DNA from 4 places in the Streptomyces sp. NPDC050264 genome. Region 4 is predicted to be linked to each of the others. Evidence: riboswitches for the same ligand, from Rfam matches in the RefSeq annotation. Region 4 holds a riboswitch; each other region holds the start of a gene.
What was found. Region 4 has a riboswitch for cobalamin ahead of AB0J02_RS42425 (iron chelate uptake ABC transporter family permease subunit). Riboswitches for the same ligand answer to the same signal wherever they lie in the genome.
Positions count from the first base shown of each region.

Region 1: it holds a riboswitch for cobalamin, as region 4 does, so the genes downstream of both, AB0J02_RS25390 (ribonucleoside-diphosphate reductase subunit alpha) here and AB0J02_RS42425 (iron chelate uptake ABC transporter family permease subunit) in region 4, are expected to answer to the same signal.
Region 2: it holds a riboswitch for cobalamin, as region 4 does, so the genes downstream of both, AB0J02_RS12120 (ABC transporter substrate-binding protein) here and AB0J02_RS42425 (iron chelate uptake ABC transporter family permease subunit) in region 4, are expected to answer to the same signal.
Region 3: it holds a riboswitch for cobalamin, as region 4 does, so the genes downstream of both, AB0J02_RS23815 (HoxN/HupN/NixA family nickel/cobalt transporter) here and AB0J02_RS42425 (iron chelate uptake ABC transporter family permease subunit) in region 4, are expected to answer to the same signal.

Region 1 covers NZ_JBFAKV010000014.1:203,159-210,858, reverse strand. The annotation lists gene AB0J02_RS25410 (cytochrome P450) at 1-331, shown strand, start outside; gene AB0J02_RS25405 (helix-turn-helix domain-containing protein) at 519-1,481, opposite strand; gene AB0J02_RS25400 (hypothetical protein) at 1,576-1,761, shown strand; gene AB0J02_RS25395 (ribonucleotide-diphosphate reductase subunit beta) at 1,773-2,798, opposite strand; gene AB0J02_RS25390 (ribonucleoside-diphosphate reductase subunit alpha) at 2,798-5,158, opposite strand; cobalamin riboswitch at 5,277-5,411, opposite strand; gene AB0J02_RS25385 (nucleoside hydrolase) at 5,469-6,449, opposite strand; gene mctP (monocarboxylate uptake permease MctP) at 6,552-7,700, opposite strand, start outside.
Region 2 covers NZ_JBFAKV010000006.1:60,735-68,434, forward strand. The annotation lists partial or broken gene AB0J02_RS12085 (serine/threonine-protein kinase) at 1-302, opposite strand, end outside; partial or broken gene AB0J02_RS12090 (IS481 family transposase) at 732-836, opposite strand; gene AB0J02_RS12095 (DoxX family protein) at 833-1,186, opposite strand; gene AB0J02_RS12100 (hypothetical protein) at 1,183-1,479, opposite strand; gene AB0J02_RS12105 (sigma-70 family RNA polymerase sigma factor) at 1,563-2,429, shown strand; gene AB0J02_RS12110 (hypothetical protein) at 2,468-2,605, shown strand; gene AB0J02_RS12115 (class I SAM-dependent methyltransferase) at 2,798-3,580, opposite strand; cobalamin riboswitch at 3,807-3,935, shown strand; gene AB0J02_RS12120 (ABC transporter substrate-binding protein) at 3,988-5,550, shown strand; gene AB0J02_RS12125 (ABC transporter permease) at 5,552-6,499, shown strand; gene AB0J02_RS12130 (ABC transporter permease) at 6,496-7,329, shown strand; gene AB0J02_RS12135 (ATP-binding cassette domain-containing protein) at 7,326-7,700, shown strand, end outside.
Region 3 covers NZ_JBFAKV010000013.1:102,793-110,492, forward strand. The annotation lists gene AB0J02_RS23785 (oxidoreductase) at 1-904, shown strand, start outside; gene AB0J02_RS23790 (alpha/beta hydrolase) at 1,043-1,867, shown strand; gene AB0J02_RS23795 (class I SAM-dependent methyltransferase) at 1,885-2,598, opposite strand; gene rho (transcription termination factor Rho) at 2,964-4,163, shown strand; gene AB0J02_RS23805 (GNAT family N-acetyltransferase) at 4,194-4,685, shown strand; gene AB0J02_RS23810 (inorganic diphosphatase) at 4,776-5,279, shown strand; cobalamin riboswitch at 5,308-5,527, shown strand; gene AB0J02_RS23815 (HoxN/HupN/NixA family nickel/cobalt transporter) at 5,559-6,680, shown strand; gene AB0J02_RS23820 (CaiB/BaiF CoA-transferase family protein) at 6,755-7,700, shown strand, end outside.
Region 4 covers NZ_JBFAKV010000051.1:9,070-16,769, reverse strand. The annotation lists gene AB0J02_RS42450 (SRPBCC family protein) at 1-372, opposite strand, end outside; gene AB0J02_RS42445 (ester cyclase) at 572-1,006, opposite strand; gene AB0J02_RS42440 (SRPBCC family protein) at 1,048-1,701, opposite strand; gene AB0J02_RS42435 (hypothetical protein) at 1,751-2,098, opposite strand; gene AB0J02_RS42430 (TetR/AcrR family transcriptional regulator) at 2,219-2,881, shown strand; cobalamin riboswitch at 2,966-3,107, shown strand; partial or broken gene AB0J02_RS42425 (iron chelate uptake ABC transporter family permease subunit) at 3,206-3,556, shown strand; partial or broken gene AB0J02_RS42420 (ABC transporter substrate-binding protein) at 3,558-4,301, shown strand; gene AB0J02_RS42415 (PepSY domain-containing protein) at 4,344-4,979, opposite strand; gene AB0J02_RS42410 (hypothetical protein) at 5,230-5,955, opposite strand; partial or broken gene AB0J02_RS42405 (helix-turn-helix transcriptional regulator) at 6,078-6,467, opposite strand; partial or broken gene AB0J02_RS42400 (carboxylesterase family protein) at 6,467-6,925, shown strand; gene AB0J02_RS42395 (DUF4037 domain-containing protein) at 6,938-7,700, opposite strand, start outside.

The DNA of each region.
Region 1 (7,700 bases), on a different contig from region 4:
CTATCGCATTCCGGCCGGTTCGGACATCGTCTACAGTCCGCTGGCGATGCAGCGCGACCCGCGCGCGTTCACCGACCATCTGGCGTTCGACCCCGACCGCTGGCTGCCCGAGCGCGCCGCGGACGTCACGCCGGCGGCGCACGCGCCGTTCAGCGTCGGCAACCGCAAGTGCCCCGGCGACCACTTCAGCATGGCCGAACTGGCGGTGATCCTGGGTACGGTCGTGTCCAGGTGGCGACTGGTGCCGACCCCGGAGACGGACGGCTCCGCGCGGATCGGGATCACGCTCCAGCCGAGGCGCGCCCTGCTGCGGGTGGAAGCGCGCGACTGAGGCCGAGGGCGGGACGGGCGTCCTAGGGTCCTTCCGACGGATCTCCGCGGCGTCGCGTCGCCCGGCACGCACCCTCGCCGCACGGGGCGAAGGGACAGGCGGCTCCGCCACATGACCCTTCGCACCGCACACCGAGGGCACGCACCGAACGCCGCTCCTTCTCCCACGGAGATCCGTCGGAAGGGCCCTAGCCGGCCAGCCGTACCCGGAAAGTCCTGCGGAAGGCGTTGGGTGTGGTGCCCAGCGCCTTCATGAACTGGTGGCGCATCGCCGGCGCGTTGCCGAACCCCGCGCGGTAGGCGATCGCGTCCACCGTCTCGTCGGTGCCCTCCAGCAACTCCTGGGCGAACAGCACGCGTTGGCGCAGAAGCCAGCGGTACGGCGTCGTGCCGGTCTCCTGCTGGAAGCGGCGCGCGAACGTGCGCGGTGACATGTGCGCCCGCGCCGCGAGTTCCTCCACGGTCACCGGCGCGTCCAGGTGCCGCTCCATCCATGCCAGGACACCGCCGACGGTGTCGCAGCGCGTCGCCGGCAGCGGTCGCTCCACGTACTGGGCCTGGCCGCCGTCGCGGTGCGGCGGCACGACCATGCGGCGGGCTATCGCGTTGGCCACCTCGGCGCCGTGCTCGGTGCGCACGATGTGCAGGCACGCGTCGATGCCCGCGGCCGTGCCCGCGGAGGTGATGACCGGGCCCTCGTCGACGTACAGGACATCGGGGTCGACCCGGGTGCGCGGATATCTGACGGCGAGATCGCGCGCGTACCGCCAGTGGACCGCGGTCCGGCGGCCGTCCAGCAGCCCGGCCTCGCCGAGCACGAACACCCCCGCGCACAGGCTGAGTACGCGCGCGCCCCGGTCTACCGCCCGGCGCAGCGCGTCGAGCAGCTCCGGCGGGTAGCTGTCGAACCGTCGCCCCGCCGAGGGGATCGTGATGAGGTCGGCCTCCTCCAGACGTTCCAGGCCGTACGGGGTGGAGACCGTCATACCTGGCACGTGGGTGGTGAGCGAGGGGCCCTCCACGGAGGCGACCGCGAAGTCGTACACCGGCAGGCCCGAGTCGCCCCGGTCGAGGCCGAACACCTCGCAGACGACGCCGAGTTCGAAGGGGTGCACACCGTCGAGCAGCACTGCGGCCACGTTCTTCAGCATGTCCGCCAGTGTGCCGCAGAACTGGCAGTAATTCGAGGGTCAGTGACAGGACTGCCACTGCCGGGCGGGGCCGGGCGGCGGGAGAGTAGAGGACATGAACGCAGCGATGAACTACCTCACCGTCCTCTTCGTCTTCCTTCTCCTGACCGCCCCGTCCCTGTACGGAGCCGCGCACGACCGCCGCGTCGACCGGCAGATCCGGCGGGCGGAGCAGGCACGGCAGGCACGGCAGGACACGGAACTCCGGTCCCGCCGCGCCGAGTTCACCAAGGTCGCCTAGGACTCGTCGTCCTAGAAGTCCTCGTCGAAGCCGACCGAGCCCTCGACCGCGACCTGGTACGCCGAGGGCCGCCGCTCGAAGAAGTTGGTCAGCTCCTGGACGCCCTGCAGCTCCATGAAGGAGAAGGGGTTCTCGGAGCCGTATACGGGCGCGAAGCCGAGCCGCTGCAGGCGCTGGTCGGCGACGCACTCCAGGTACTGCCGCATCGAGTCGGTGTTCATGCCCGGCAGCCCCTCCCCGCACAGGTCGCGCCCGAACTGCAGCTCGGCCTCGACCGCCTCCCGCAGCATGTCGGTGACCTGCTGCTGCAGCGCGTCGTCGAAGAGCTCGGGCTCCTCCTTGCGCACCGTGTCGACCACGTCGAAGGCGAAGCTCATGTGCATCGTCTCGTCACGGAAGACCCAGTTGGTGCCGGTCGCCAGGCCGTGCAGCAGGCCCCGCGAGCGGAACCAGTACACGTAGGCGAAGGCGCCGTAGAAGAACAGGCCCTCGATGCACGCCGCGAAGCAGATCAGGTTGAGCAGGAAGCGGCGGCGGTCCGCCTGGGTCTCCAGGCGGTCGAGCTTCTCGACCGAGTCCATCCATTTGAAGCAGAACTCGGCCTTCTCGCGGATGGAGGGGATCTCCTCGACCGCGTCGAAGGCCGCCGCGCGGTCCTCCGGGTCGGGCAGATAGGTGTCGAGCAGCGTCAGATAGAACTGGACGTGCACGGCCTCCTCGAAGAGCTGGCGGCTCAAGTAGAGCCGCGCCTCGGGGGAGTTGATGTGCTTGTAGAGCGTGAGCACCAGGTTGTTCGAGACGATCGAGTCGCCCGTCGCGAAGAACGCGACAAGCCGGCCGATCATGTGCTGCTCGCCCGGCGACAGCTTCGCGAGGTCGGTGACGTCCGAGTGGAGGTCGACCTCCTCGACGGTCCAGGTGTTCTTGATGGCGTCCCGGTAGCGCTCGTAGAAGTCCGGGTAGCGCATGGGGCGCAGGGTCAGTTCGAAGCCCGGGTCGAGGAGGTTCTTCCCGGTGGCGGGGGTGGTGTCGGACATTACTGGCAGGCCTCGCAGGACTCGGGGTTTTCCAGGGAGCAGGCGACCGCGTCGGTCTCGGGCACGGTCTGTACGGGGACGGTGGAGCGGCCCGCCGCGCGGGCGATGCGCGTCGCGGGGCGCGAACGCAGGTAGTACGTCGTCTTCAGGCCCGACTTCCAGGCGTACGCGTACATCGAGGAGAGCTTGCCGATGGTCGGCGTCTCCAGGAACAGGTTGAGGGACTGGGCCTGGTCGAGGAACGGGGTGCGCGCCGCCGCCATGTCGATGAGGCCGCGCTGCGGGATCTCCCACGCGGTGCGGTAGAGGTCACGGACGTCGTCCGGGATCCAGGTGAAGCCCTGCACCGAGCCGTTGGACTCGCGCAGCGCCTCCCGGGTCTGCGCGTCCCACACGCCGAGCCGCTTGAGCTCGTCGACCAGGTACGCGTTGACCTGGAGGAACTCGCCCGACAGCGTCTCGCGCTTGAACAGGTTGGAGACCTGCGGCTCGATGCACTCGTAGACGCCCGCGATCGAGGCGATCGTCGCGGTGGGCGCGATGGCGAGGAGCAGCGAGTTGCGCATGCCGACGGCGGCGATACGTTCCCGCAGCGCGGCCCACCGCTCCGGCCAGGTCAGCTGGGCGTCGGCGTAGTGGTCGGGGTGCAGGACGCCGCGCGCGGTGCGGGTCTTCTCCCAGGCGGGCAGCGGGCCGTTGCGCTCGGCGAGGTCCGCCGAGGCCTCGTACGCGGCGAGCATGATGCGCTCCTGGATCCGCGTCGAGAGCGCCCTGGCTTGCGGCGAGTCGAAGGGCAGGCGCAGCTTGAAGAAGACGTCCTGCAGGCCCATCGCGCCGAGGCCGACCGGCCGCCAACGGGCGTTGGAGCGGCCCGCCTGTTCGGTCGGGTAGAAGTTGATGTCGACGACGCGGTCCAGGAACGTGACGGCGGTGCGGACGGTCTCGTCGAGCCGCTCCCAGTCGATGTCGCCGGCGGCCGTGTCCACGAGGGCGCCGAGGTTGACCGAGCCCAGGTTGCAGACGGCGGTCTCGCCGTCGTCCGTCACCTCCAGGATCTCGGTGCACAGGTTCGAGGAGTGGACGGTGTGGCCGGGCTCCGCCGTCTGGTTGGCGGTGCGGTTCGCGGCGTCCTTGAACGTCAGCCAGCCGTTGCCGGTCTGTGCGAGCGTGCGCATCATGCGGCCGTACAGGTCACGGGCGGGGATGGTCTTCAGGGCCTTCCCGTCGGCCTCCGCCTTCTTGTACGCGGCCTCGAACTCCGCGCCCCACAGGTCCACGAACTCCGGCACGTCGGCCGGCGAGAACAGCGACCAGTCGGCGCCCTCGGCGACCCGGCGCATGAACTCGTCGGGGATCCAGTGCGCGAGGTTCAGGTTGTGGGTGCGGCGCGCGTCCTCGCCGGTGTTGTCGCGCAGCTCCAGGAACTCCTCGATGTCGGAGTGCCACGTCTCCAGGTAGACGGCGGCGGCGCCCTTGCGGCGGCCGCCCTGGTTCACGGCGGCGACCGACGCGTCCAGGGTCTTCAGGAACGGCACGATGCCGTTGGAGTGCCCGTTCGTCCCGCGGATCAGCGAACCCCGGCTGCGGATGCGGGAGTACGAGAGTCCGATGCCGCCGGCGTGCTTGGAGAGCCGGGCCACCTGGTGGTAGCGGTCGTAGATCGAGTCGAGCTCGTCCAGCGGGGAGTCGAGGAGGTAGCAGCTCGACATCTGCGGGTGCCGGGTGCCCGAGTTGAAGAGGGTGGGGGAGGAGGGCAGGTAGTCCAGGCGGCTCATCAGGCCGTACAGCGCGCTGACCTCGTCGACGGCGCGGGCGCTGTCGTCCTCCGCGAGACCCGACGCGACGCGCAGCATGAAGTGCTGCGGGGTCTCGATGACCGCGCGGGTGATCGGGTGGCGCAGCAGGTAGCGGCTGTGCAGGGTGCGCAGACCGAAGTAGCCGAAGCGGTCGTCGGCCGCGGTGTCGATGAGCGCGTCGAGGCGCGCGGCGTGTACGCGGACGAACTCCGCGGTGCGGTCGGCGATCAGGCCCTCGCGGTGGCCGACGGCGACGGACCCGGTGAAGGAGGTCACGCCCTGCGAGGCGGCCTCGGCGGCGATGGAGAGCGTGAGGAGCCGGGCGGCGAGCCGGGAGTAGACCGGGTCCTCGGAGATCAGCCCGGCCGCGGCCTCGGTGGCGAGTTCGCGCAGCTCGGCCTCGTCGGCGCGGGCGCTGCGGCCGCGCAGCGCTGCGGCGGCCACCCGGCCGGGGTCGGCGCCCCGGAGGTCGGCGGTCAGCTCGGTCAGGGTGCGCAGCAGCGCGGTGCCCGGAGCGTCTTGCGGTGCGGCTGAGACCGGTTCGGCGGGCGGCGCGATGGTCACGTGGGGCTCTCCCTCGCTCGGCTCGGGGCCTGCGGGAAGGAGTGGCTCCGGCGCGCACGGGGCGCCGTCGTCACCGGCCCATTCCGCGAGGCCCGGACGTCGTCGACACCCGGGCCGGACGGCCCGGGTGTGCTGCGGCAGGTCGTCGGACTCACGCGGGCGCCACTTTGGGCGCATACGTTCACCGTTGCGGGACAGTTCCGGATTTGCACCGGATTCCCCTGCGGCTGCAGCGAGAGCGAGCATACATGTTGTGCCGGGCCATCGCGGCAGGCCCACATCTTGTGTCGACCGGGCCCCACGGTGGGAGTCACACGGCCGCGGGCCGCTTCAGCAGCGTGGCCACGAAATCCTCTGTGAAGTTACGCGGGCCGGTGCCCAGGGCGACCCGGCCGCGATGCTTGGCGCGGGCGTTCACCAGGGGCGACTCCGTGTAGTACTCGCGGGGGTAATCGGAGTCGTAGGGGATGAACACCGTCTTGCCGCGGGTGAGTTCGCTCGCGCACTCCACCACGACGGTGCCCTCGGCCGCCGTGATGAACGACTCGTCCGCGCACACGCCGACGGCGAGCGGGTCGTGCAGGGGGGAGCCTCCGGCCTCCTCGTAGGCGCCGAGGTAGAAGCGCATCAGCCGTGCGGTCAGCTCCATGCCGGGACCGGCCGCCTCCAGCGTCGCCAGCTCCGCGGGCCCGAACCGCCAGCCGTGCGTCGCGTCGAGCCCGACCATCGTGTACGGAATGCCGGAGGAGACGACGAGGTCCGCCGCGTCGGGGTCCGCCCACGCGTTGAACTCGGCGACGGGCGTGATGTTCCCGGGTATCTCGGCCGCCCCGCCCATGAAGACGAGCCGCTTCACACGCCGGGCGAAGTCGGGGTCCTCGCTCAGGGCGAGCGCCACATTGGTGAGCGGGCCCGTCGCGCACACCGTCAGCTCGCCCTCGTACTCGCGCGAGAGCCGGAGCAGCGCCTGCGCCGAGGACTCGGTGTGCTCGGGCACGGCCGAGTCGGGCAGTCGCTCGGCGCCGAGTCCCGTGGAGCCGTGGAACTCGCCGGCGGCCGCGTACGGAAGGCGGGTCAGCGGGCGGCCCGCGCCCCGGTGCACGGTGATGTCGCCGTCGATGCCGAAGGCCCGGGCGAGCGCCCGCCCGTTGCGGAAGGTCTGCGTCGCGGGCACGTTGCCGCCGACGGTCGTGTAGGCCTTGAGGTCCCACAGCCCGGTGCCGAGCAGGTATTGCAGCGCGACGGCGTCGTCTATGCCGGGGTCGCTGTCGAGCACGATGGGGGCGGTCATGATTCCTCCGGGGCGGGTGGTGCGAAAGGTGCTGGGTCACGATAAAGGGACGGGCCCCTCCGCAAGGGAGGGGCCCGTCCTTCGGGAGGCGGGGGACGGCCGCTAGTGGCCGCCCGCTCCGACGGTGGGCAGTTCCACCTGTACTCCCTTGTCGCCGGCGTCGGCGGTGTAGTCCGCGGGCGACGTCTCGTCGACGCCCTCCGGAGCCTTCACGGCCTTCAGGACGAAGGTCAGGACCACGGTCACGATCACGTTCATCACGAACGCCGTCAGACCGATGTAGCCGATCTCCCCGATGCCGGGGATCTCGTCCGAGGAGCCGCCGAAGTGCTTCTGCGTCGGCGACGCGACCCCGTACGCGGCGAGCGTGCCGTAGACCATGCCGACCGCCCAGCCGGCGAGCAGCGCCCACCGGTGGAACCAGCGCGTGAACAGACCGCCCACCAGCGCCGGCATGGTCTGCAGGATCCAGATGCCGCCGAGCAGCTGGAAGTTGATGGCGACGGTCTTGTCCATGGTCAGGACGAAGGCGAGCGCGCCGACCTTCACGAGCAGCGACACGAGCTTGGAGACCTTGGTCTCCTGCGCGGGCGTCGCGTCGGGCTTGATGAAGTCCTTGTAGATGTTGCGGGTGAAGAGGTTCGCCGCGGCGATCGACATGATCGCCGCCGGGACCAGCGCGCCGATACCGATGGCGGCGAAGGCGACACCCGTGAACCAGTCGGGGAACATGTTCTCGAAGAGCTGCGGGATCGCCAACTGCCCGTTCTGCACCTTGATCCCGGCCGCGATCGCCATGAACCCGAGCAGCGCGAGCAGGCCCAGCATGAGCGAGTACAGCGGGAGGATCGTGGTGTTGCGGCGGATCACGTTGCGGCTCTTGGACGACAGGGTCGCCGTGATCGAGTGCGGGTACATGAACAGCGCGAGAGCCGAGCCGAGAGCCAGGGTCGCGTAGGTCCACGTGCCCGATTCACCGGGTGCGAGGGCCCCGACGGGTTTCCCTGTCGCGGGATTGAGCTGCTCGAACTTCTTGCCGGCCGCGGCGAAGATGTCGTCGAAGCCGCCCAGCTTGATCGGGATGTAGATGATGGCGACCAGGATCACGATGTAGATCAGGCCGTCCTTGACGAACGCGATCAGCGCGGGGGCCCGCAGGCCCGAGGAGTACGTGTACGCCGCGAGCACACCGAAGGCGATCAGCAGCGGCAGGTCCTTGATGAACCAGTTGGTGCCCTCGCCGCCGCCGAC
Region 2 (7,700 bases), on a different contig from region 4:
GACAGGGCTGCGATGCCGAAATCAGTGAGTACGGCGCTGCCGTCCGCCCGCATCAGCACATTGGCAGGCTTCACATCTCTGTGCAGAGCCCCCACGGAGTGGACTGCCTCCACAGCAGCAAGCACTTCGACACCCACACGTGCGGTCTCAGCGGGCGGTAATGGGCCGCGCACCTTCAGACGATCGCCCTCGCTTCGGACAAGACACGCCGCATCGACGTCTGTTGTTCCTGCCCGTACCCGACGGCGTGCAGGTCCTTGATGGCTACGGCACGCTGCAGAAGATGGTCCCAGGCGCGCCACACAGTGCCCATACCGCCACGGCCCAGGAGCTCAGCGAGTACGTATCCATCGGCGACAACTCGTCCGCCCACACTCTCGATCACGTGGAGACAACCCACACGTTCCGTGGTAACCCTCCAGCCACACGTTTTCGACTCTGGCAGCGGCTGGGCCAGGACCGCCGCCGGCCGTTATCGAGGCGAGACGAGCAAGCCGGCCTGCCTCACCTGCCTGTTCCAGGAGGCCGCCGACCTCGGCCCGGCTCGTTCGACACGGCGACCGCGGCGACCAGCCGCCGGTACGGGCCGGTGATCGGCAAACGCGCATGGCGTCGGTGACGGCCCTCGCCCGCACGCCGTCCGGGTCCACCCGCGCATGCGCATGCAAGTGAGTGGACCACTGGCGAAAGCACGGCGGCCCCGGGCTGCTTGACCGGTCCTCGATGCCGCACGAGATGCCCATCTCGGCGGCGATGTGCGCAATCGGACGCGCTTTGCAGCGATCGATCAACCGGCGGCGACCTTCCACGGAGAGGGGGCCGTTGGCGTGGGTCATAGTTGGCCCACGAAGAAGCTGGTGCTGGCGACTGCGAGGAGCAAGTAGCCGCCCGGGAAAGCGATGTTGTGGAAGACGCGTGCGCGGACGTGCGCCAGGACCGCGCCGATGAAGAACGCGGTCAAGCCGATTCCTGCCGCCAGGCCCAGCCAACGGACCCCGAGAAGCCCCACAAGAAGGCCGGCAGCGCCCGCGAGTTTGAGGGTCGCCAGGTACGGCACCGCAGCCGGCGGGAGTCGAACCTCTGCGGAGTTCGCCAGCACGAACGGTGCCCGCACGTAGTCCGCGACCGCAATGAACGCGTTCGCGACGACGCACCCAACAGTGGCGATGAACAGTACGTGGCTCACGAGTGGTACGACCCCACGACGACAAACGGTTCCGGTCGAACCGGCGCTCCCACGGCGCGGCTGATCAGGTCTCGCAGCTGAGCGGCTTGCGGCAGTCCCACCAACGGATTCTCCGCTGCCTCCTCCAGCTCGAGGGCCAGGATGAAGTCCGGCCCCGACTCACTGGAGTACGCCGTGTGGACCACGCCCCGGGGTGATGCCGCGTGGAGGGCGGCGAACACCCTCGCACGTTGCGACCGGACCTCGGCAGCCGTGCCGCTGTCGGTGCGGAACCGCACCATCTGTAGGCTCATGACGTTGTCATCTCCTCGGGATGCGAACAGGAACGGGTTGAACCGACCGTCCTGACGTCCGCAAGCCCGGAAAGGTGACACCCATGCCGATCACGGTCGAAGAATTCGAGACCGCACGACCGCATCTGCTGTCGGCTGCCCACCGCATGCTCGGCTCGGCCCATGACGCCCAAGACGCCGTCCAGACGGCATGGTTGCGGGTCATGACCGCCCGATCCTCACCATCGATCGAGAACCCGTCGGCCTGGCTCACGACCGTCACCGCCAGGGTCTGCCTGGACGAGCTGCGTGCCCGACGCCGTCGCAACCAAGCGCCGCTGCTCGCGGACGCCATCCCGGCCGCAGAACTGGCCGCGGACGAAGCACTCCTCCGCACAGAGGACGTCTCCCGGGCGCTCATGGTCTTGTTGAACCAGTTGACCCCGTCCCAACGGGTCGCGTACGTCCTGCATGACCTGTTCTCCATGCCGTTCGACCAAGTTGCCCACGTGCTGGGCGGGACAGTGCCCAGTGCCAAGAAACACGCCAGCAGGGCCCGACAACGCCTCGGCGGCGCCCAGCACGCCTCGGAGCGGAACAGCCGACCGGACCAGCAGATCGTCGAAGCCTTCCTGACAGCGGCCCGAACCGGGGATACGCGCAGAATGATCCAACTGCTCGCGCCCGACAGCGTCCGCGACGCCGACGCTGCGCTCCTGCCTCGCGGAGCCCGCACCGCCGTCATCGGTGCTGTCGACATCGCCACCGAGACCGTGCGCTTCCGCGATCGCATTCAGTCGGCTTGCCGACTCACCGTCAACAACAAACCGGTGTACCTCATCGCGCCGGGAGGACATCCCCTCGCCACGATCGAGATCAGCACAGCCGATCAGAAGGTCACGAGAATCGCGCTGCGATCGGCCCGAGCCGACGACCATTTCGCGGCCGCCCCACCGTCAACAACTCCCTGACCCGGGTCATCGCCGCACTGTATGCGTCGGACCAGCTCATGGACCTTTCCGGCAGGGCGCTCATCGGCGCCGAACTGGGCGCACAGCTGGGCGTGACGGACGTCGACGGCAGCGCACCACGCTCTCTGCGGTACACGCACGGCGGCCCTGCGGAGCTGCATGCCAGCCTGCGGTGACATGGTTCCGCCCAGGTTGTCAGGCTGGTTGATTTCTCCGGCAACCGCACGATCCGTGTGGTGCCTGCGCTCACCGGAGCGGGCTGTGATCCCGTCGCTGGACCAGCCGAGGGCGCACCGGATGGCCGGGGCGGCGACGTCGCCCGGATGGTCGCGGACGCCTGGGCCGCCATGGAGCAGGACCGCGGAAGCTCAGCGGAGCGCGGCCACCAGCGCGTCGCTCGCCGAGCACCACACCTGGCGTGCCTCGGTGAACCCCTGGCGCAGCAGCGTCTCGATGTGCCACCGGGTCGAGGTGGGGCGATCGCGCCGCGGCTGGTCGGTCCGAGGCTGTCGAGGATCGCCGAGCAGCGCGAAACGTTCGGCCGCCGCCTCGGCGAGGAGGGGATCGCGGGCCGCCTCACCCCACCAGTCGGCCCAGTCCAGGGCTCCGTGGCGGCGCTGGTGTGTCCGGCGGTCGGTGTGCAGCGTGTGGAGGGCGGCGTTGATGCGGGGAGCGGACTCGTCCTTCATGTGGTCGGCGTTCAGGAACACCCCGCCTTCGCGCAGCAGGCCGGCCAGGGTGCCGTACAGCCGGTCGAGCGGCTCGGTGTCGAGCCAGTGCAGCGCTGTGGCGGTGACCACAGCGTCGTACGACGGATACGGGAGGCGTGCGGTCCACGCGGCGTCGGTCAGGTCGGCCTCGACGAAGGACACGCGCTCGTCCCCGGCGAAGTGGCCGCGGGCGATGGTCAGCAGGAGCGGATCGATGTCCACGCAGGTGACGTCGGCGTCGGGGAGCCGGCGCAGCAGCCGGTCCGAGATGCTGCCGGTGCCACAGGCCAGGTCGAGGACGCGCGGCGTGCGGCCCGCCACGGCCTCGACCGTGTCGACCATGACCCTGAAGCGCTCTTCCCGGTCGGGCATGTACCACTCCTGCTGGCGGTCCCAACTGGTCTGCCAGGCGTGCCAGTTGGAAAGGTGCGTCGCTGTCATGGGGTGGTGCTTCCTCTCGCGGGCCTCCGGGGCGGGCCGGGCCACCGCCGGTCTCTCGTGTCGTACTGCTCGGTCCTGCGTTCCGGACCGTGCTGATCGACATTGTGTGCCGAGTCGCGAGAGGCGCGCACAGGGGGCCCGGTCCCCGTGCCGAACGGTGCCCGGGGCGACCGGGTTCCCGCGCCCTTCACCTCGTACGCCACAATGAGGGCACAAGGCGACGGGGACCAGGAAGCCGGTGCGATTCCGGCGCGGTCCCGCCACTGTGACCGGGGAGCGAATCTCCCGCACGCCACTGCCCGTTGACGCGGGCGGGAAGGCGGAGGCGAGCGACGATCCGGAAGCCAGGAGACTGACCCGTCGCCGGTCTGACGTCAGGGGCGAGGACACCCCGGAGAGGATCGACTGTGACGACGCATGCCCGGACGGGGCCGGGGCACCGGCCGGAACCCGGCAGGCGAGGCGTGCTGGCCGCCGGAGGAGCCCTGGCGCTCGCCGCGTCCGGACTGCTCACCGGCTGCGGCGGCGACGCGAAGGACGGGGGAGGCGGCGACAGGTTCCGTGCCGCGTTCACCTCGGGCGGCTCGCAGGAGACCCTCGACCCGCACGTCGCCCCGAACTTCGTCGACCAGGCCCGCGCCAAGGCCCTCTACGACACGCTCGGCACGTACGCCGACGACATGTCGGTGCGCAAGCGGCTCGCGGAGTCCTGGGAGAGCGACGCGTCCGGTACCCGGTGGCGGGTACGGCTGCGTGCGGCCCGGTTCCACGACGGGAGGCCGGTCACCGCCAAGGACGTTCTCTACAGTTACCGGCGCGCCGCCGGCCCCGAGGTCGGCTCGCCCTCGCAGGTGCTGCTCTCCGCGATCGACTTCACCGCGAGCAAGGCGGACGGCGACCGGTCCGTCGTCTTCGTCCTGAAGGCGCCGAACTTCGAGTTCCCCACCGTGTTCGCCGGCCCCGGCACCGAGATCATCCCCGCCGGGACGACGGACTTCCGCGAGCCGATCGGCTCCGGTCCCTTCACCTACGTGTCGTTCACCCCCGGCGGCACCGCCCGCTACCGGCGCTGGGCGGACCACTGGGACGGCGCTCCGCACATCGCCGAACTGGAGATCGTCCCCGCGAACGAGGAGTCCGCGCGGCTCAACGCCCTGCTGTCCGGGCAGGTGCACTACGCGGCCGACATGGCCGGCGCCTCGGTGGAACGGCTGAAGAAGGACGGCTCGACCCGCCTGCTGACCGCCGAGCGCGCCACCGCCCAGCAACTCCTGTTGCGCACCGGCCGTGAGCCGTTCACCGATCCACGGCTGATACGCGCCGTACAACTGGGCATCGACCGGCCGGCGCTGGTCCGTATCGCGCTGGCCGGGCACGGCGAGGTCGGCAACGACTTGTTCGGCGTGGGCCTGCGCGGCTACCCCGACGGCCTCGCGCCCCGGGAACGGGACGTCGGCACGGCGAGGAAGCTTGTGAAGGAGGCCGGCGCGGACGGGCTGCACCTCACCGTGGAGACCAGCTCGGTCGACGCGGCATGGGAACCCGCGGCCGACCTGATGACACGGAACCTGCGGGAGATCGGGCTGAGGCTGACCGCCAACACCCGCGCGTCCAGCACGTACTTCAGCGAGATCAGGACCAAGGGCGTCGCCGCCTTCAACACCAGCTCCACCCTTCCCGTCTCCGACTTCCTGCAGCAGCGGGTCCGGGGAGGGGCTGCCCGCAACCAGACCCAGTACGCCTCGGAGAAGTTCGACGCGCTGCTCGACCGGGCCCGTACCACCCGGGACGAGCAGGACCGGCTGAGCCTGCTCGCCCGCGCCCAGAAGATCGCCCGCGCCGAGTCCGGGCTCCTGGTGTGGGCGTTCTCCGACGCCAACGACGCCATCAGCCGGTCGGTCAGTGGTCTGCGGGCCGCGCCGCCCAACTCGCACGACTGGGCCCGCTTCGACCGGGTCCGCCTCACCTGACGTGCGCGCCTACGTGCTGCGGCGCTCCCTGCTGGCGCTCCTGCAGTGCCTGGTGGTGCTGGTCGCCGTGTTCGCCGTCGGCGCGCTCCTGCCCGGAGACACGGCCGACGTGCTGCGCGGCGAACTCGGCACACCCGAACAAGTAGCGGCTCTGCGGCAGCAGTTGGGCCTCGACGAACCGGCCTGGACCCGCTTCGGGCACTGGCTCGGCCACCTGTTCACCGGCGACCTGGGGCACTCGCTGACGACCGGGCTGCCGGTCGGCGACGACATCGGCCGCCGTAGCGGAGTGACGCTGCTGCTCGGCGTGCCCGCGCTGATCCTCGTCACCGTGCTGGCACCGCTGCTGGGAACCGTGTCGGGGCTGCGGGAGGGCAGCCGCCTCGACCGGGCCCTGAACACGGTCACGGTTCTGCTGCACGCCGTGCCCGAGTTCGTGCTCGCGCTGCTCCTGGTCGCGTCGGTCTCACTGGCGGCGGGACTGCTGCCCGCCACCGCCGTCGGCATGGACACCGCCGGGCTGCTCGGGGAGCCGTCCGTGCTGGTGCTTCCCGTGGTCGTACTGACCGCACGGCACCTGTGCGATCTGGCCCGGCAGATACGCGCCGGAGTGGCAGGGGAGCGCCACGGTCCCGTGGCCGAACACCTGCGACTGCTCGGCGTACGCGAGCGCACAGTGGTGCTCCGCCACGTGCTGCCCAATGCCCTCGGCCCCGCCGCCCAGCAGTACGCCCGTTGTGTCGAGGGACTGCTGGGCGGCGCCGTCCTCGTAGAGGCCGTCTTCGGATTCCGCGGACTCGGCAACGGCTTCGTCGAGGCGGTGCAGAACCGCGATCTCCCACAAGTGCAGACGTACGCGCTGCTGTTCACCGGCACCGCGGTCGTGGTGAACCTCGCCGGTGACCTGGTCGCCCACCGCCTGGCACCGCGACGGGAGATGGCCCCATGACGCCCCTGCCCGTGACCACCGGCCTGCGCAGGGATCGGGCCCGCCGCCCTTGGACCGCTCTGGTCCTCCTCGCGGTGCCGGTGGCGACGGCTCTGATCGGTCCGTGGGTGGCCGGGGACACGGCTCCGCGGGAGGACGCGCTGCCCTCGCAAGCGCCCGGCGGAGGGCATGCGCTCGGTACCGACGTCCTGGGGCGGGACGTGCTGTCACTCGTTCTGCACGGTGGCGCCTCGGTGCTGGGAAGCGCCTTTGGTGCCCTCCTGATCGGCATGATCGCGGGAGTACCCCTGGGCCTGCTGGCCGCCGGGCCGCGGCGCACCCTCGACGAGACGGTGATGCGCACCCTGGACCTGCTGCTCGCCTTCCCCGGGCTACTGGTGCTGATGACCCTGGCCGCGACGGGCCACCGCGACTGGTACTGGCTGCTGACGGTCGCCGGACTGCTCCAGGTACCGGCCGTGGCCCGCCTGGTCCGCGGAGCCGCACTTGCCCCCGGCGCCCGTACGGTCGTCGAGGCACTGCGGATGCAGGGCCGCGGCTGGGCGTACATCCATCTGCGGCATCTGGCACGGGAGTTGGCCGCACCACTGGCCACGGACGCGGCCGGCCGGTTCTCCGTCGTGTTGTATCTACTGGCCTCCGCGAACTTCCTCGGCCTGGGCCTGCCCGCCTCCTCACCGGACTGGGCCGTTCTCATCGAGCGCAACAGCGATGCCCTGTTCACGCAGCCCGCCGCCGTCCTGGTACCCGCCGGCCTGCTGACGGCGCTGTGTGTCGGCAGCAACCTGCTCGTCGACCGCACCCTGGCCCGCAGGAGGAGAAGCCGGTGACCGAGCCGCTGTTGAAGATCCTGGACGTCTCCGCCTGCGCGGACGCAGCGCCGCACCCTCTGCTGGACCACGTCACGCTGACCGTTCCCGCGGGGACCGTGGTCGCTGTCGTCGGTCCGTCCGGCAGCGGCAAGACCACGCTGGGGCTGGCCGCCCTCGGTGCTTCGCGCGGCGGCATCAGGCTGGCGGGGCGCGTCCTGCTGTCGGGTACGGACCTCATGCCCCTGACGCCCGACCGACGGCGTACCGCTCGGGCAGGGTACGCCGCTCACCTGCCCCAACACCCGGAGAGCGTCCTGGATCCGGTCCGCCGCACCGGAGGCGCCCTCATGGAACTGGCCGCTCTCGCACACGTCGGACGGGACGCGCGC
Region 3 (7,700 bases), on a different contig from region 4:
TCCGGACCAGTCGCGGCGGGTGGCCGTCGTCACGGGGGCGGGCGGCGGGCTCGGCCTGGCGACCGTGCGCGCCCTGGCCCGGCGCGGCGCGCGGACGGTCCTGGCCGTACGCGATCCGGACAAAGGGCGGGCGGCCGTCGCGACGATCACCGCGGAACAGCCGGACGCGCGCCTTGAGGTGCGCCGGCTCGACCTCGCCGATCTCGACTCGGTCGCCGCTTTCGCCGACGGACTGCGCGCCGACCATCCGCACCTCGACGTACTGGTCAACAACGCCGGAGTGATGGCGCCACCTCGCACCCTCAGCGCGCAGGGCCACGAGGTCCAGTTCGCGACGAACCATCTCGGGCACTTCGCGCTCACCGGGCTGCTGCTCGATCTGCTGGCCCAGGCGCCGGATCCGCGGGTGGTGACGGTGAGTTCGCTCGAACACCGCAAGGGGCGCGTCGACTTCGACGACCTGAAGGGTGAACGCCGTTACGTGCCGATGGCGTTCTACCGGCAGTCGAAACTGGCCAACGCCCTGTTCGGTCTCGAACTGCACCGGCGCCTGGCCGCGTGCGGCTCCCCCGTACGCAGCGTGCTCGCGCATCCCGGCTACAGCGCTACCGGCCTCCAGACGAACGGCACGGCCCGGCTGCCACGGCTGATCTTCGGATGTCTGGCGAGACCGCTGGCCCAGCCCGCGGAGCACGGCGCGCTGCCGCAGTTGTACGCGGCGACCGAACCGGGTTTGCGCGGCGGCGAGTTCATCGGCCCCGACGGCCGGGGCGAGATGCGGGGCGCGCCGATCCGGGTGGAGCCGGCGCCGGGGGCCGCTGACACCGAGGTGGCACGGCGGCTGTGGGAGGTGTCGGAGGAGCTGACGAAGGTGCGCTTCCCGTTCCCGGCCCCCGAGGAGTGAACAGATCATGGCGCCGACTCCTTCCGCCGCCCGCGCATGCCTGCCAGTATCCGTACATGTCCACCGATGACACGCGGGATGCGGTCGATCCGGGGCGTCTGGTGAAGCACGACACCACACCTGCGCAGAGGAGTTCACATGCCCACGTTCCGCACGACCGACGGCACGGACATCTTCTACAAGGACTGGGGTACGGGCCGGCCCGTCGTCCTCAGCCACGGCTGGCCGCTCGACGCGGACGCCTGGGACAACCAGCTGCGGCTGCTCGCCGAGAGCGGGTTCCGGGCCGTCGCGCACGACCGGCGCGGCCATGGCCGCTCGGGGCAGCCCTGGCAGGGAAACGACATGGACACGTACGCCGACGACCTGGCCGGGCTGATCGAGCACCTGAACCTCAACGACGCCGTCGTGGTGGGTCATTCGACCGGCGGCGGCGAGGTGACCCGGTACATCGGCCGGCACGGCACCGCCCGGGTCGCGGGCGCGGTGCTGCTCGGCGCGGTGCCGCCGCTGATGCTGCGCACGGACACCAACCCGGAGGGCGCGCCGCGGGCGGTGTTCGACGCGATCCGCGACGGTGTGCGGCGCGACCGCTCGCAGTACTACCGCGAGTTGAGCGCCCCCTTCTACGGCGCGAACCGGCCGGGGTCGACGGTGTCGCAGGGCATCCGGGACGCGTTCTGGCTGCAGAGCATGCGGGCGGGCGTGAAGGCGGCGTACGACTGTGTGCGGCAGTTCTCGGAGACGGACTTCACCGACGACCTCGGCCGGTTCGACGTGCCGACGCTCGTCGCGCACGGTTCCGACGACCAGATCGTGCCGATCGCCGCGGCCGCGCCGAAGACCGCGCAGCTCGTCAAGGACGCGACGCTGAAGGTGTACGAGGGTGCTCCGCACGGCCTGAACGGGGAGTACGAGGAGCGGTTCGACGCCGACCTGCTGGAGTTCGTCCGCGGCATCTGAGCGCCGCGGAGAAACCTCTACGAGCGGCGCGTGGCCACGACGAGCCGGCAGCGCGGGCTGCCGTCGGGCCGCTCGCCCAGTTCGGACAGCGCGCGCAGCGCGACGTCGAACCCGGCCCGGTCCAACTCCCTTCGCACATCGCTCAGTCGGAACGGCCGGTAGTACATGACGAACGGCGGCCGCCACACGGCGTTGCGCAGGCGCATCACCCCGTCGAAGCCGAGCATCGCCCAGTAGCCGCGGGACCCCGGCCGCGCGGGCGCCGGCAGCGGGAACGCGAACTGCCCCCCGGGGCGCAGCACTTGGCACACCTGTGTGAACAGGCCGGGATACTGCCCCGGGAGGAAGTGACCGAACGCGCCGAAGCTCACCACGAGGTCGAAGACGGGCCCGAAGGGCAGGGCGAGGGCGTCCCCGCGGACGCAGGAGGCCGTCGGTTCGCCGTCGCGCGCGACCTCCAGCATGCCCGCGCTGAAGTCGACGCCCACAGCGCGGCCCGCGCACACCTCGCGCAGGACACCGAGTCCCGCCCCGGTCCCGCAGCACAGGTCGAGCCCGCTCTCGTAGGGCCCGAATTCGCGCAGTGCCCGCGCGACCGGATCGAGCACGATGTCGGGGGTGCGGAACGGCGTGTGGTCGAACTTGGGCGCGAGCAGGTCGTAGCCGCGCTCGACCGACGACAGCGCCTGAACGGCCAGCTCGCGAAGGGTGGGGCCCTGGGGTGTGAACATCGCGGATCAGCATAGGTGGGCAGACCGCGGAAATCCGCTCTTGCCCCGCACCCGGGGTCGGGTGTTACTGTGCATGTGGCACGTGTGTACGCCCCTTCTGCGGCGCCGGTGCCGATTCCTTCTCTCGCAAGTCTCCCAGCGCCTGAGCGCTCACCTCTTCCGGTCTGCGCCACAGCGTGCGTCATCCCTGGTCAACAGGTTTTCGGCGGGTTCCTCCCGCCCCTGCGCTGCCAGGTTCCCTCCCGGCCACGGGCCGTCCTGCCCGTCCCACGGGGCGTGACATACCGCCCCGTCCTGTCGCCGGATCCCCTCCCCCCTTATCTGCCCGCGTACGAACAGCGTCCGCGAAAGGACCGTGACCGACCATGACCAGCACCACTCTGGAAAAGCCCAGCACCGTTCTGGGAGAGCTGGACAAGCCCAGCACCACCACCGGGAGGCCGCGCGCCTCCACCACACCCAAGGCCCCCGTCCAGGCCGCCGGCGTCCTCGACATCGGCGCGAACGGGCAGGGCTCCCTGCGTGCGGGCGACCTGATCCCGACGTCCCGCGACGTCCAGGTACCCGCCGCTCTCATCCGTCAACTCGGCCTGCGCAAGGGCGACTTCGTGGACGGCCTGTGCGCGAAGCCGCACACGCTCACCCACGTCGAAGCCGTCGGCGGCGCCCCCGTCGGCGCCCTCCGCGGCCGCCCGCGCTTCGCCGACCTCACCCCGCTCCACCCCAGCGCACGCCTGCGTCTGGAGAGCCCGGCGAGCGGCCTGGGGGGCCGCGTCGTCGACCTGTTCGCCCCCGTCGGCAAGGGCCAGCGCGGCCTGATCGTCGCGCCGCCGAAGACCGGCAAGACCGTCCTGCTGCAGCAGCTCGCCGCCGCGGTCGCCGTGAACCACCCCGAGGCCCATCTGATGGTGGTGCTCGTCGACGAACGCCCCGAGGAGGTCACCGACATGCGGCGCTCCGTGCGCGGCGAGGTGTACGCCTCGACGTTCGACCAGCCCGCCAAGGCCCACATCGCGCTCGCCGAGCTCGCCATCGAGCGCGCCAAGCGCCTCGTCGAGCAGGGCCGCGACGTGGTGCTCCTGCTCGACTCCCTCACCCGGCTGTGCCGCGCCCACAACAACGCCGCGTCAGCGGGCGGCCGCACCCTGTCCGGCGGCGTCGACGCCGCCGCGCTCATCGGCCCGAAGCGCCTGTTCGGCGCGGCCCGCAACACCGAGGAGGCCGGCTCCCTGACGATCCTCGCCACAGCCCTGGTGGACACGGGTTCGCGCGCCGACGACTACTTCTTCGAGGAGCTCAAGAGCACCGGCAACATGGAGCTGCGCCTCGACCGCGCGCTCGCCGACCGCCGCGTCCACCCCGCCGTCGACATCACCCCGTCCGGCACGCGCCGCGAGGAACTCCTGCTGTCCGCCCCCGAGTCGACCGCTGTACGCGGACTCCGCCGGGCCCTCCAGGGCCGCGAGGGCCAGTCGTCCTACGAGGCACTTCTGGACAAGCTGCGCCGCACCCCCGACAACGCCGCGTTCCTGCGCCAGGTCCACTCGACGGTACCCACGGGCTGACCCCGCCCCCGGATGCGTAATACTCGCTGTATGACCTCGAGCATTACGCGCGCCGGCAGCGGCCCTGCCGTCACGGTGCGGCGCGCCACGGCGCGCGACGCCAGGCGCCTCACCCGGCTCGTGCGCGCCTCCCGCGCCTACGAGGCCCCGTACACGGCGATGGTCGCGGACTACCGGGTGGGCCCGGACTACATCGAGGCGCACCGGGTGTTCGTCGCGGCCGCCCGCGCGGACGACCGGGTCCTCGGCTTCTACTCCCTGATCGTCGCCCCGCCGGAGCTGGACCTGATGTTCGTCGCCGATGACGCGCAGGGCCTCGGCATCGGGCGGCTGCTCGTCTCCCACATGCGGGACGAGGCCCGCGCCGCGGACCTCGACCACGTGCGCGTCGTCTCGCATCCGCCCGCCGAGGGCTTCTACCGGAGCGTGGGCGCGCTGCGCACCGGGACCGCGCTCGCGCGGCCGCCCGCCGTCGCATGGGACCGCCCCGAACTGGTATTCCCCATCACCCCCGAGATCTGACACCCCGCGGTCCGAGGGGTTCCGCCCTCGCCCCGCACGGCGCACACTCGGTGGCATCTGAGCGGGCGGCAATGGGGCAAGGAGGCCACATTGGGCGGCAGCGAGGCGCGCGGCGACGCGTTCGACGTGATCGTGGAGATACCGCAGGGCTCCAGGAACAAGTACGAGATGGATCACGAGCTGGGGCGTATCCGGCTCGACCGGATGCTGTTCACCTCGACCCAGTACCCCGCGGACTACGGCTACATCGACGGCACGCTCGGCCGTGACGGCGATCCGCTGGACGCGCTCGTGCTGACCGACGACGCGACGTTCCCCGGCTGCACCATCGAGTGCCGGGCGATCGGCATGTTCGTGATGAGCGACGAGAAGGGACCGGACGAGAAGGTCCTCTGTGTCCCCGCCCATGACCCGCGCCACGCCTCGATCCAGGACATCGAGGACATCCCCGAGTTCGACCGCCTGGAGATCACCCACTTCTTCGAGGTCTACAAGGACCTGGAGCCCGGCAAGTCGGTGGAGGGCTCCCATTGGGAGGGCAGCGACAAGGCCTACGAGGAGATCGGGCGGTCGCGCGAGCGCCGGGGGCGATAGCCGCCCGCGGCGCCGGGGAGTGCGTCGACTAGGGTGGTCGGGCCGTGGTGCTCGGGAAGACCGGTGACGGCCCCCAGGGGTCAAGTCCGGAGCGGCCCTCGCCACTGTGATCGGGTTTCGCGCCGCCCTCGGGCCGGCGCGAAGCGCACCGCTCCACACGTCACTGGCTGCCGCAGGGCCGCTGGGAAGGCAGGAGCGGCGTGGCACGCCCGTAAGCCAGGAGACCGGCCGCGGCATCTCACAAAGTGATTCCACGAGGTGCTGGAGCGTGATCAAGGCATGACCCTGCCCGGGAACTCCCCTGCGCGGCCCACCGGCCCGCACCCCCCTGCCACTTTCCGCTGGCGCCGCGAGGACACCGTGCGCACCGCGGGTCTCATCGCGGTGATCGCGGCCCTGCACGTCGTCGCGTTCGGCGTGCTGTTCCTCCTCGTCGTCCCCGAGCACTACGAGGTCGGCAACAAGGCCTTCGGTATCGGCCTCGGCGTCACCGCGTACACGCTCGGCATGCGGCACGCCTTCGACGCCGACCACATCGCCGCGATCGACAACACGACCCGCAAGCTGATGGCGGACGGCAAGCGGCCCGTCTCCGTGGGGTTCTGGTTCGCGCTCGGCCACTCCAGCGTGGTCGTCGCGATGGCCGCCCTGGTGGCGGGCGGCGCGGCCCTCGCGGGCACCCTGCTGAACGACGAGTCCAGCACCCATCAGGTGCTCGGCGTCGTCGGCACCACCGTCTCGGGTACGTTCCTGTACCTCATCGCCGCCCTCAACCTCGTGGCCCTGCTGGGCATCCTGAAGGTCTTCCGGGCGATGCGCGAGGGCTCGTACGACGAGCGGGAGCTGGAACAGCACCTGGCCTCACGGGGGTTCATGAACCGGATCCTCGGCCGCTTCACCAAATCGATCACCCGCCCGGGGCAGATGTATCCGCTCGGCTTCCTCTTCGGCCTCGGCTTCGACACGGCAACCGAGGTGACGTTGATGGTGATGGCGGGCAGTGGCGCGGCGGCGGGTCTGCCGTGGTACGCGATCCTGTGCCTGCCGCTGCTGTTCGCCGCGGGCATGAGCCTGTTCGACACGCTCGACGGGACGTTCATGAACTTCGCCTACCAGTGGGCGTTCTCCAACCCGGTGCGCAAGGTGTTCTACAACCTCACCATCACCGGTCTGTCGATCGCGGTCGCCTTCTTCATCGGCACCATCGAGCTCGTCGGCGTCCTGCACGAGAAGCTCGACCTCACCGACGCGCTGACCGGCTGGATAGCCGGCCTCGATATGGACAACGTCGGCTACGTCATCGTCGGCCTGTTCGTGGTGGTGTGGGCGGCGGCGATCGCCTACTGGCGCCTCGCCAGGGTCGAGCAGCGCTGGTCGGCGCGGGTCGCCGAGGGCGGGTAGGGGCCCGCCGCCCCGGGCGCGGGCGTCGCATAGCGTGCAGCACGACGACACCGCCCGAGCACGGAGGACCCCGAATGAGCGCCGCCCGCCTGCCCCTTGAGGGCGTCACCGTCGTCAGCCTGGAACAGGCGGTGGCCGCGCCGTTCGCCACGCGCCAGCTCGCCGACCTCGGCGCGCGCGTGATCAAGGTGGAGCGGCCCGGCGCGGGGGACTTCGCGCGCGGCTACGACGAAACGGTGCACGGCCAGTCCAGTCACTTCGTGTGGCTGAACCGCTCGAAGGACTCGGTGACGCTCGACGTCAAGACCGACGGCGGCCGTGCGGTCCTGGAGCGGCTGCTGGCGGGAGCGGATGTCTTCGTGCAGAATCTCGCACCCGGCGCGGCGGCCCGACTCGGCCTCTCCGCGCGCGAGTTGGCACAGCGCCACCCGGCGTTGATCGTCTGCGACATCTCCGGCTACGGAGCCGACGGGCCGTGGGCGCACCGCAAGGCGTACGACCTGCTGGTGCAGTGCGAGACGGGCGTCCTGTCGGTGACGGGCGCCCCCGGCGCCCCGGCCAAGGTCGGCATCGCGATCGCCGACATCGCGGCCGGGATGTACGCGTTCTCGGGCATCCTCACCGCCCTGTACGAGCGGCGGGCCACGGGCACCGCACGCGCGGTGGAGGTGTCGCTGTTCGAGGCGCTCGCGGAGTGGATGGGCTACCCCGCGTACTACACGGCGCACTCGGGCCGGCAGCCGGAACGGGTCGGCGCAGCGCACCCGACGATCGCCCCCTACGGCCCCTATGACGCGGCGGACGGCAAGACGGTCCTGCTGGCCATCCAGAACGAACGGGAGTGGGCTTCCTTCTGCGCGGAGTTCCTGGACGACGCCTCTCTGGCCGATGATCCGCGCTTCCACCGCAACTCGGCCCGGGTCGCGCACCGCGCCGAACTCGACGCGATCGTCACCGCCCGCTTCGCCGAACTCGGCGCACAGGAGGCCGTCGCCCTCCTGGAACGCGCCAAGGTCGCGA
Region 4 (7,700 bases):
GTTCCTGTCGACCTTGGTGACCGTCGACGTGACCTTCATGCCCTGGGGTGACCACGCGAAGACCGACCCCGGTCGCAGCGGACCCGGTGTCTCTTTCTGTGCGGGCGTGATCTCGGGAATCCAGGTGTCCCATGCGTCGATGTCGGTGTGCAGGTTCCAGATCTCCTGCACGGGCGCCTTGATCAGAGCGCCGGCGCGGGCGATGACCGGGGCGGTCTTGTCGACGGTCACGCCCTGGCACTCCTGGAAGGTTGACGGGCCGGTGCCGGGCCGTGCCTCGTGGGCCGTCGCCATGGTCGGGGCGCAGAGAGTCGTCGCTGTGACGATCGCGGCTACGGCCGTGCCCTGAAGGAGTCTTTGTCGTGTGTTCATCGAGTCGGCTTCTTCCTCGGTGGCTGGTGGCTGGTGGTGTGGGGGTCAGCGCGCGGTGGACGTGAGGCGGCGGCGTTCGAAGGAGGCGGCGAGGACGTAGGCGCCGCCGGCGAGGACCCAGTAGAAGGCGGGGTCGCCGAGGAGAAGGGCTCCGCACGCCCTCATGTCGGGCCCGCTTCTCAGGCCTTCCCGCCTGGCCTCAGAGCGCCTTGAGCTGCCTGAGCATGTGCAGGGAGTCGGAGTTGAGCCAGTATTCGGCGAACCGGCCGTCCCGTACGAGGAGCGTGTCGGTCCCGGTGAAGGTGACCACGGTCCCGGGCGGGGCCTCGGCACCGGGGAAGCCGCCGCCGTAGGTGCCGGTGGCCGTCCAGCGCACAGACAGGTAGGCGCCGTCGAACAACGGCGGGACCTCGATGGCGAACTCCAGGTCCGGGAAGGGAGAGCGGCCGGCGCGGACGTAGGAGGCGAGCCCGTCGGCACCCCGCACGGAACTTCCGTCGCTGCCGTCGGTCATGACGCTATGGAGGCGGAAGTCGTCGGAGACGATGTCGGGGGCCAGGAAGAGATCGCCGTTCCAGAGCCTGAGCCAGGCGTCGAGCAGGGTCTTCGCATCTGTTGACGGGACGGAGGTCATGGTGGGTGGTTCCTCTCGTGCTTTGCGTATGAGAGCGGGGTTCAGCAGCCGGTGCGGGTTTCCGCGGCGGCCTTCAGATCCTTCAGCCAGATCTCCAGGCCGGCGCCGAGCGCTTGGGTCGACAGGTCGACGTCGGCCTCGGCCTGGTCGCCGGTCCAGGTCTCCTCGGTGCGGACGAGGGTGCCGCCCTTGACCTTGGTGAAGGTCCACACGTGGGTGCCCTCGTCGATGTGAATCCCCTCGCCGGTCGCCGGTCCGGTCCAGCGGACGCAGTCATCGCGCCGGAGCTGCTGGACGGTGGAGGTGACCGTCAGGGTGGTGGCGGGCGTCGCGGGGGTGGCGGGCACCGGGGTGGTCCACCGGAAGGCGGAACCGGGGCGCAGGGGACCGGAGTCGAGCCGCTCGCTGGACAGGACGGCGTCCTGCCAGGACGGCCACCGCTCCACGTCCGTCTGGGTCCTGAAGACGGTGCTCAGCGGCGCGTGGATCAGTATTTCGGTCCCGTAGCGCACGAGAGCGTCGGGGTCGGTGCTCCGTCCGCGGCATTCGACGGCGGCGTCGGGGCGGCCTGCGTGCGCCGGGCCGGGGGCGGCCCCGGCGGGCGCGGCGGTGACCGCGAGGGCGCCACCGGCCGCGGCGAGGGAAAGGGTGAGCGCAGCAAGGCGCGTGGCGAAGCGGGAGCGGGTGACGGACATGGTCGGGTTCCTTCCGTGGCGACTTCGAGAGATGAGGGCGGGCGGTTCTTCAGCGGCGGCGGACGCCGTGGACGGCGAGCAGGAGCGCGGCGGACGCCGCGACGATCAGGCCGACGAAACCGGGGTGGATGTCCTTCGACAGGCTCGGCGCGCCCTCCGGCCGCAACTGCCAGACGGCGAACGGGATCGCGTAGGCGAGAGCAAGCAGTGCGGCACCGGCCTTGACCGCCGCGTCGCGAGCCCCTGCCAGGGCGCCGATCAACGCGATCAGGACCGGCACGAACGCGACGAACGCGAACCCGGTGAGCACCAGGAGCGGGACGGCCCAGGCGGAGACGGTCACCTTCAGGGGCGTGCGCCGCTCCTGACGGGCGACGGAAACGGACGGTCCTGACATTGCTCTCTCCTTGCGTTCCGCACTGCCTCGAACTTGAACTTACGGTCGTAAGGCTACGCACGTTAAGGGAGCGCGAGCAAGGGCTTACGCCAATAAACTTTTGCGCGTAAGGTTACGAGGATGAAAGAGACCGATGTGACGAGTCAGGACACACCGAAGCGCGCCGCCCGCGTACGCAACCGGCGCGGCGAGGGCGGCCGTCTGCGGGAGGACATCGTCGATGCCGCCGCCGCGCTGCTGGACGAGACCGGCGACGAGCGGACGATCACCCTGCGGTCCGTCGCCCGCAAGATCGGCATCGCCGCCCCGTCGATCTACCCGCACTTCCCCGACCAGCCGGCCATCATGCTGGCCGTCGTCCGACGGGAGTTCGCCGCGCTCGAGGCCCATCTGCGCACCGCCGTGGACGAGGCGGGCGACGATCCGCGGGACCGCCTCTACGCCCTGTGCCGCGCCTACCTCGGCTACGCCCAGGACCACCCCGCGCGCTACCGCACCATGTTCGGCGGCCTGTGGATGCCGACCCTGGGCGACAGCTCGCTGACCGAGGAGGAACTGACCACCCTCGGCGCGACCGCCCTGCAGTTCCTCGCCGAAGCCCTCGCCGACTGTGTCGCCGCCGGACAGTCGACGGCCACCGATCCCCAGCTGGACGCCGTCACCCTCTGGGTCTGCCTGCACGGCCTCGCCCACCAGCACGCCGCCACCCGCATCTTCCCCTGGCCTCAGGAGAGCGTCGCCGACGCCATCATCACCAGGGTGGCCGAGCTGAACGACGTATGACGAACGTGGCCTCGGCCCAGCGAGACGGCTCGGTGGGGCAGTTGGGGTCGGAGTGTCGTCGGCGACGGCTGCGATGCGAGGACGATGGGGGCCTGGAGCACCCGCTATGCTTCAGGCGCCTCGTGGGGGAAGTCCGGTCGAAGTCCGGCGCTGACCCGCAACGGTAGGCGGAGCCTCGCAAGAGGTTCCGTGAGCCCGATTACCCGCGGTGGTGAAGCTCCTGTCAATCGCCGTGGACTGCGAGAGGTGCTGCGTACGGCGCCGTCCGGAGCTGCTCCTTCTTGATCACGCAGGTGCGCGGCCCGAGGCGAAAGCGATCCGCCTGTGGCCACGCTCCGCACCCGAATACCCGCCGTACCGCCCCGCGGCACGAACAGAGGGACCTCCCCAACCCGGCGCGTCCCGCTGCCTCTGCTCGTGACCGGCCTGTGTGTCGTGCTCCCCCTCTCCCTCGCCTGCGGCGCGGGCATCGGAGCATCGGGGCTCTCGTGGGGCGAGGCACTGCGCTACCTGTGGGCGGGACTGACCGGCGGGTCCATAGCCCCGGACGACGTCTCCTCCTACCTCATCGTCTGGGAACTCCGCTTCCCGCGTGCCGTGCTGGCCGCCGTCGTCGGCGCCGGTCTGGCGGCCGTGGGCGTCGCCGTCCAGGCCATGGTCCGTAACGCACTCGCCGCTCACGACCGTGCCCTGGAAGGACGGCTACCAGAAGACCGGATGGCTGTCCAAGAAGCAGATCACCAAGGAGCTGATCCTCGACGCACGCGCCGACCTGGTCTTCGCGGGCTGGAACTACGGATTCAACGAAGGCGAAGGCTTCACACCGCAGGCCCTGCACCAAGTCGGCGTCGACTCCTACCTGCTCAGCGAGTCCTGCCGCAACGGACAGGGCAGAGCGCGCGGGGTGATGGCGCCGCTCGACGCGCTGTACACGGACCTGCGGAACCTGGGCACGGTCTTCGATGTCGAGGACCGGTCCGAGACGCTCATCGCCTCCTTCCGCAAGCAAGTCGCCCAGGCACAGGCGAGCGCCCCGAAGGGCGCCGAGCGGCCGCGGGTGTTCCTCTATGACAGCGGGCAGGACAAGCCCTTCACATCCGGTGCCTACGCCGGACCCCACGACATCATCACCAAGGCCGGCGGCGACAACATCATGAAAGACCTCAAGGACAGCTGGGTGACCGTGGGCTGGGAAACCGTCGTCGCCCGCGACCCCGAGGTCATCGTGATCAACAACTACGGGGACACCACCGCGGAACAGAAGCGGAAGTTCCTCACCTCCTACAGTCCGCTCGCCAACGTCTCCGCCGTCAAGAACGACCGGATCGTCGTCCTCGACTACGTCGACCTCGTCGAAAGCCCGCGCAATCCCGCGGCCATCAGCTCGCTCGCTGTGGACCTGAGGAACCTCGGCTCCTGACCCCGCGCACCCGCTCTTCCGGCGAACGCGTGCGAGTGCGGGTCAGTCCCGGTCGGTGTGCTCGCGGAGAACCTTGCGGTCGGTCGCGTCGATGTCGTAGGTCGTCTTGTTCCAATCCTTCGTGGTGACAACGTCGACGGACCACATGGGCCCGCCCTGGTCGGTGTCGTCGAGTTCGACGGAGGTGACGGTGCCCTTGGTCTTGTCCGTCGCGGTCTGCGCGGCCTGCTGCGGGGTCACCTTGGCCTTGCCCAGCCGGCCGGCGAGTTCCTGCTTGTCGTCGCCGTCCTGATCGGATTCCGGCTGCGCCTTGTCGGCCTTGCCGGTGACGGCGTCGACGCGAACGGTGTGCTCCGTACCGTCGTCCATCGCTACTTTGGCATCCCAGCCTGGCTTGTCGGCCGGGCCCTTGAGCTCGATCGACACCGGCTTCGACCCGTCCACGGCCTTCACCGCCGTCTCCAACGCCTTGTCGTAGCTGACCTTGGCCTTCGGAATGAGGGCTTTCCGCTCGGCCTGGTCCTCGGTGAGGCCGCTCGCCGATGCGGAGGGCGTCCCCGACGCGTGGGCGTGGCCGGTGGGCGCGCCGGTCGAGGCGGCACTGCTGTCGTCATTGCCGCACCCCGTCATCAGGGCTCCCGCCACGACTACGGCACACGCCAGGCCGATGCCTCGCATGCTCGGCAGACGTCGGCAGGTTTGTGCTGAGTTTTCTCGTTCTGTACTCATATGGCCACGTTATGGCGGTCGCTGAAGTCCCGCCGCGGCGCCGCGCCGACCCGAGGAGCGCGTGTGCTCTGGAGCCGGACGGCTCCTGTCCAGGCACGTGGCGATGGACGGGGCCGCCGCGTCGAACCGTGCGTATTGCTACGGGCCCGGCGCGGATGGACATCCGCGCCGGGCCCGTGCAGACCTCACGACGTGCCGATCACCTGAGCTGGACGTTGTCCCCGGTCGAGACGACCATGGCCGTCGAGGTGGTGCCCGGGAAGGACCAGCGCCAGGAACCGGCCGCACTCGCGGTCACGGTGGTGCTCAAGTTGCCGGTGCTGTTCGTCTTCACGCTCTTGACGGTCGTGTACGACGACGAGCCGGCCTTCTTGAACTGGAGCGTGACCGGTTGACCCGAGTAGCCGTGGTACTTGCGGTCTTCCCAGTTGGCCCGGGTCAGTTTGCCCGTGACGGTGAGCTTGGCGCCCCGCTTCACCGGCTCCGGAGAAGCATTCGTCACCAACACGGAGGCGCGCTTCACCTTGTACTGGGCAATGCTGTCGGAGATCCAGTAGTCCCCGTCGTTCGCCTTCACCGTCGCGATGACCTGCCACACGCCGGCGACCTTGTTGGAGTCGATGTCGTCGCTGGAAGCGATCCACTCCGGCTTGATCGTCATCGTGGCCGTGCACACCGACGTCGTCGCGCTCTTCTTGACGCACGAGGTGCCGGTCCAGTCCCCGAAGCCATAGCCGTTGGACCGGTTGAAGGTGCTCACTCGGGTGAGCCCTTTGACACCGGAGTTGTCCTTGACGGTGATCGCGATCGGGTACTTGATCGTTTTCGAGGTGCCGACGATGACGTTGGTCCCGTGATCAACGATGGTTTTGGTGACCCGGATGTCGCCCCTGCCCTCGGCGTGCGCGGCCGTTGTCACCAGCATGCTTGTCGTTGCGACCGCCGCTGCGACAGCCCACAACCCTCCCCTGTGCAGCAGGCGCCCGCGATCGGGCCGTCGCTGCATTGTCGGAGCGAAAGAGTACAGGCAGGCCGGCCGGTTCCCTCCTACTCATGGGCCGCCGTCGCGAGGGCCCCTTCGATGAGGTCGCGTAGCTGGGAACAGGCGGTGATGCCCAGCTTGGGAAAGCTGCCTGTAGAGGTGCGAGCTGACCGTGCGCGGGCAGAGGAAGACCTTCTCGCCGATCTCACGGTTGGTCAGCCCACGCGCGGCGAGCCGGACGATCTGATGCTGTTGCGGGGAAAGTTCGGCGAGCGCGCCGGGCGCCGCATCCGTGATGTCGAGGCCCGCGGCGCGCGCTTCGGCCCGGCCCTCTCGATCCACGGGCGTGCGCTCAGCCGACGGAAGATCTCCAGGGCCTCGGTGAGCGGCCCGCGCGCCTCAGCGATGCGCCGACGGCGCCGCAGCCACTCGGCGACGTCGAGCAGGGTCTGCGCCGGTACGGCTCGTCGAGGCCTACCGGAAGGCACGCCCCGAGGCGTCCTTGGGCGAACTGCGTTCCGCCATCATGGGCGACGCGCTGTTCGGCGCAGGGAGCTGGGCCCCGGCCGGCGCACATGCCGCCCACCCCGAATCCGCCACCTGCACCTACGAGTTCGCGTGGCGCTCCCACGCCCTGGGCGGAGAACTCGGCGCCACCCACGCGGCCGAGCTGTCCTTCGTCCTCGACGCCGCCCACCTTCCACAACTGCGCGGATCCGCCGCCCTGCTCGGCCCTGACAAGCCCCCCGCGGATCTCGCCGCCCGTATGCACGCGACGTGGGTCCGCTTCGCCAGGACCGGCGACCCCGGCCGGGACCCGTACGACGACGAGCGCCGGGCCACGATGCGCATCGACGCCGAATGGACCCAGGTCGACGACCCCCGCGGCCGGGAACGGCAGGCCTGGCGCTGACCCTGCGACCTCTCATCGACTTTGGTGTCGATTCGTGAGCGTGGTGTGGGTGGCGGCGCGGGTCAGTTCGGGCCGCCCGAGGACATCGGTGCTGTCGATGAACTGGTCGACGGCCCCGACCATCGGCAGAGCGCGGACCGCGGGGTCGGTGATCCGGGCGATCAGAGCGGCGGTGAAGCGTTCGGCGTGGAGTACCTGGAACGGACGGCTGTGGTAGGGCCTTGTAGCCGGGTCGACCGGGTCGGTGAGGGCCAGCTGGTTGTGCAGGGCGGCGGTGATCTCGTAGGCGCGTGCGAGGTGTTGTTCGCGGACGTGCCAGTCGGGGGCGGCGAGCACAGCGGACAGGACCGGGGTGAAATCGGCGGCACGCGAGGTGAGCGCGAAGGCGGAGCCGAGCCACTTGCTGTAGGGCGGGTAGCGCCGGTCCATCAGCAGACAGAGCCGCATCAGATCGCGTACCAGTCGAGCGGCGACGACGGCGGAGCCCAGCTCGTCGCCCACCTCGCCGCAGCGGCCTACGAAGGCCTCTTCCTGGGAGATGCGCTGCCACTGGCAGGCCAGCAGGTACAGCCAGAGATCGTGGGGATACCAGTCGAGATTGGCGCGTGCCGGGCCCAGTTGTTCGCGTCCGTCGAGTCCGTCATGGAAGACGGCGCCGGCGGTGACCTCGGCGAGGCGTTGGGTGGGGGTGGCAAGCCAGTCCGTCGGGCTGACGTCCCGGCGTGGGTCGAAGCCCAGGTGCGCGCTGAACCAGGCGCCCGGATCGGTGACGTCG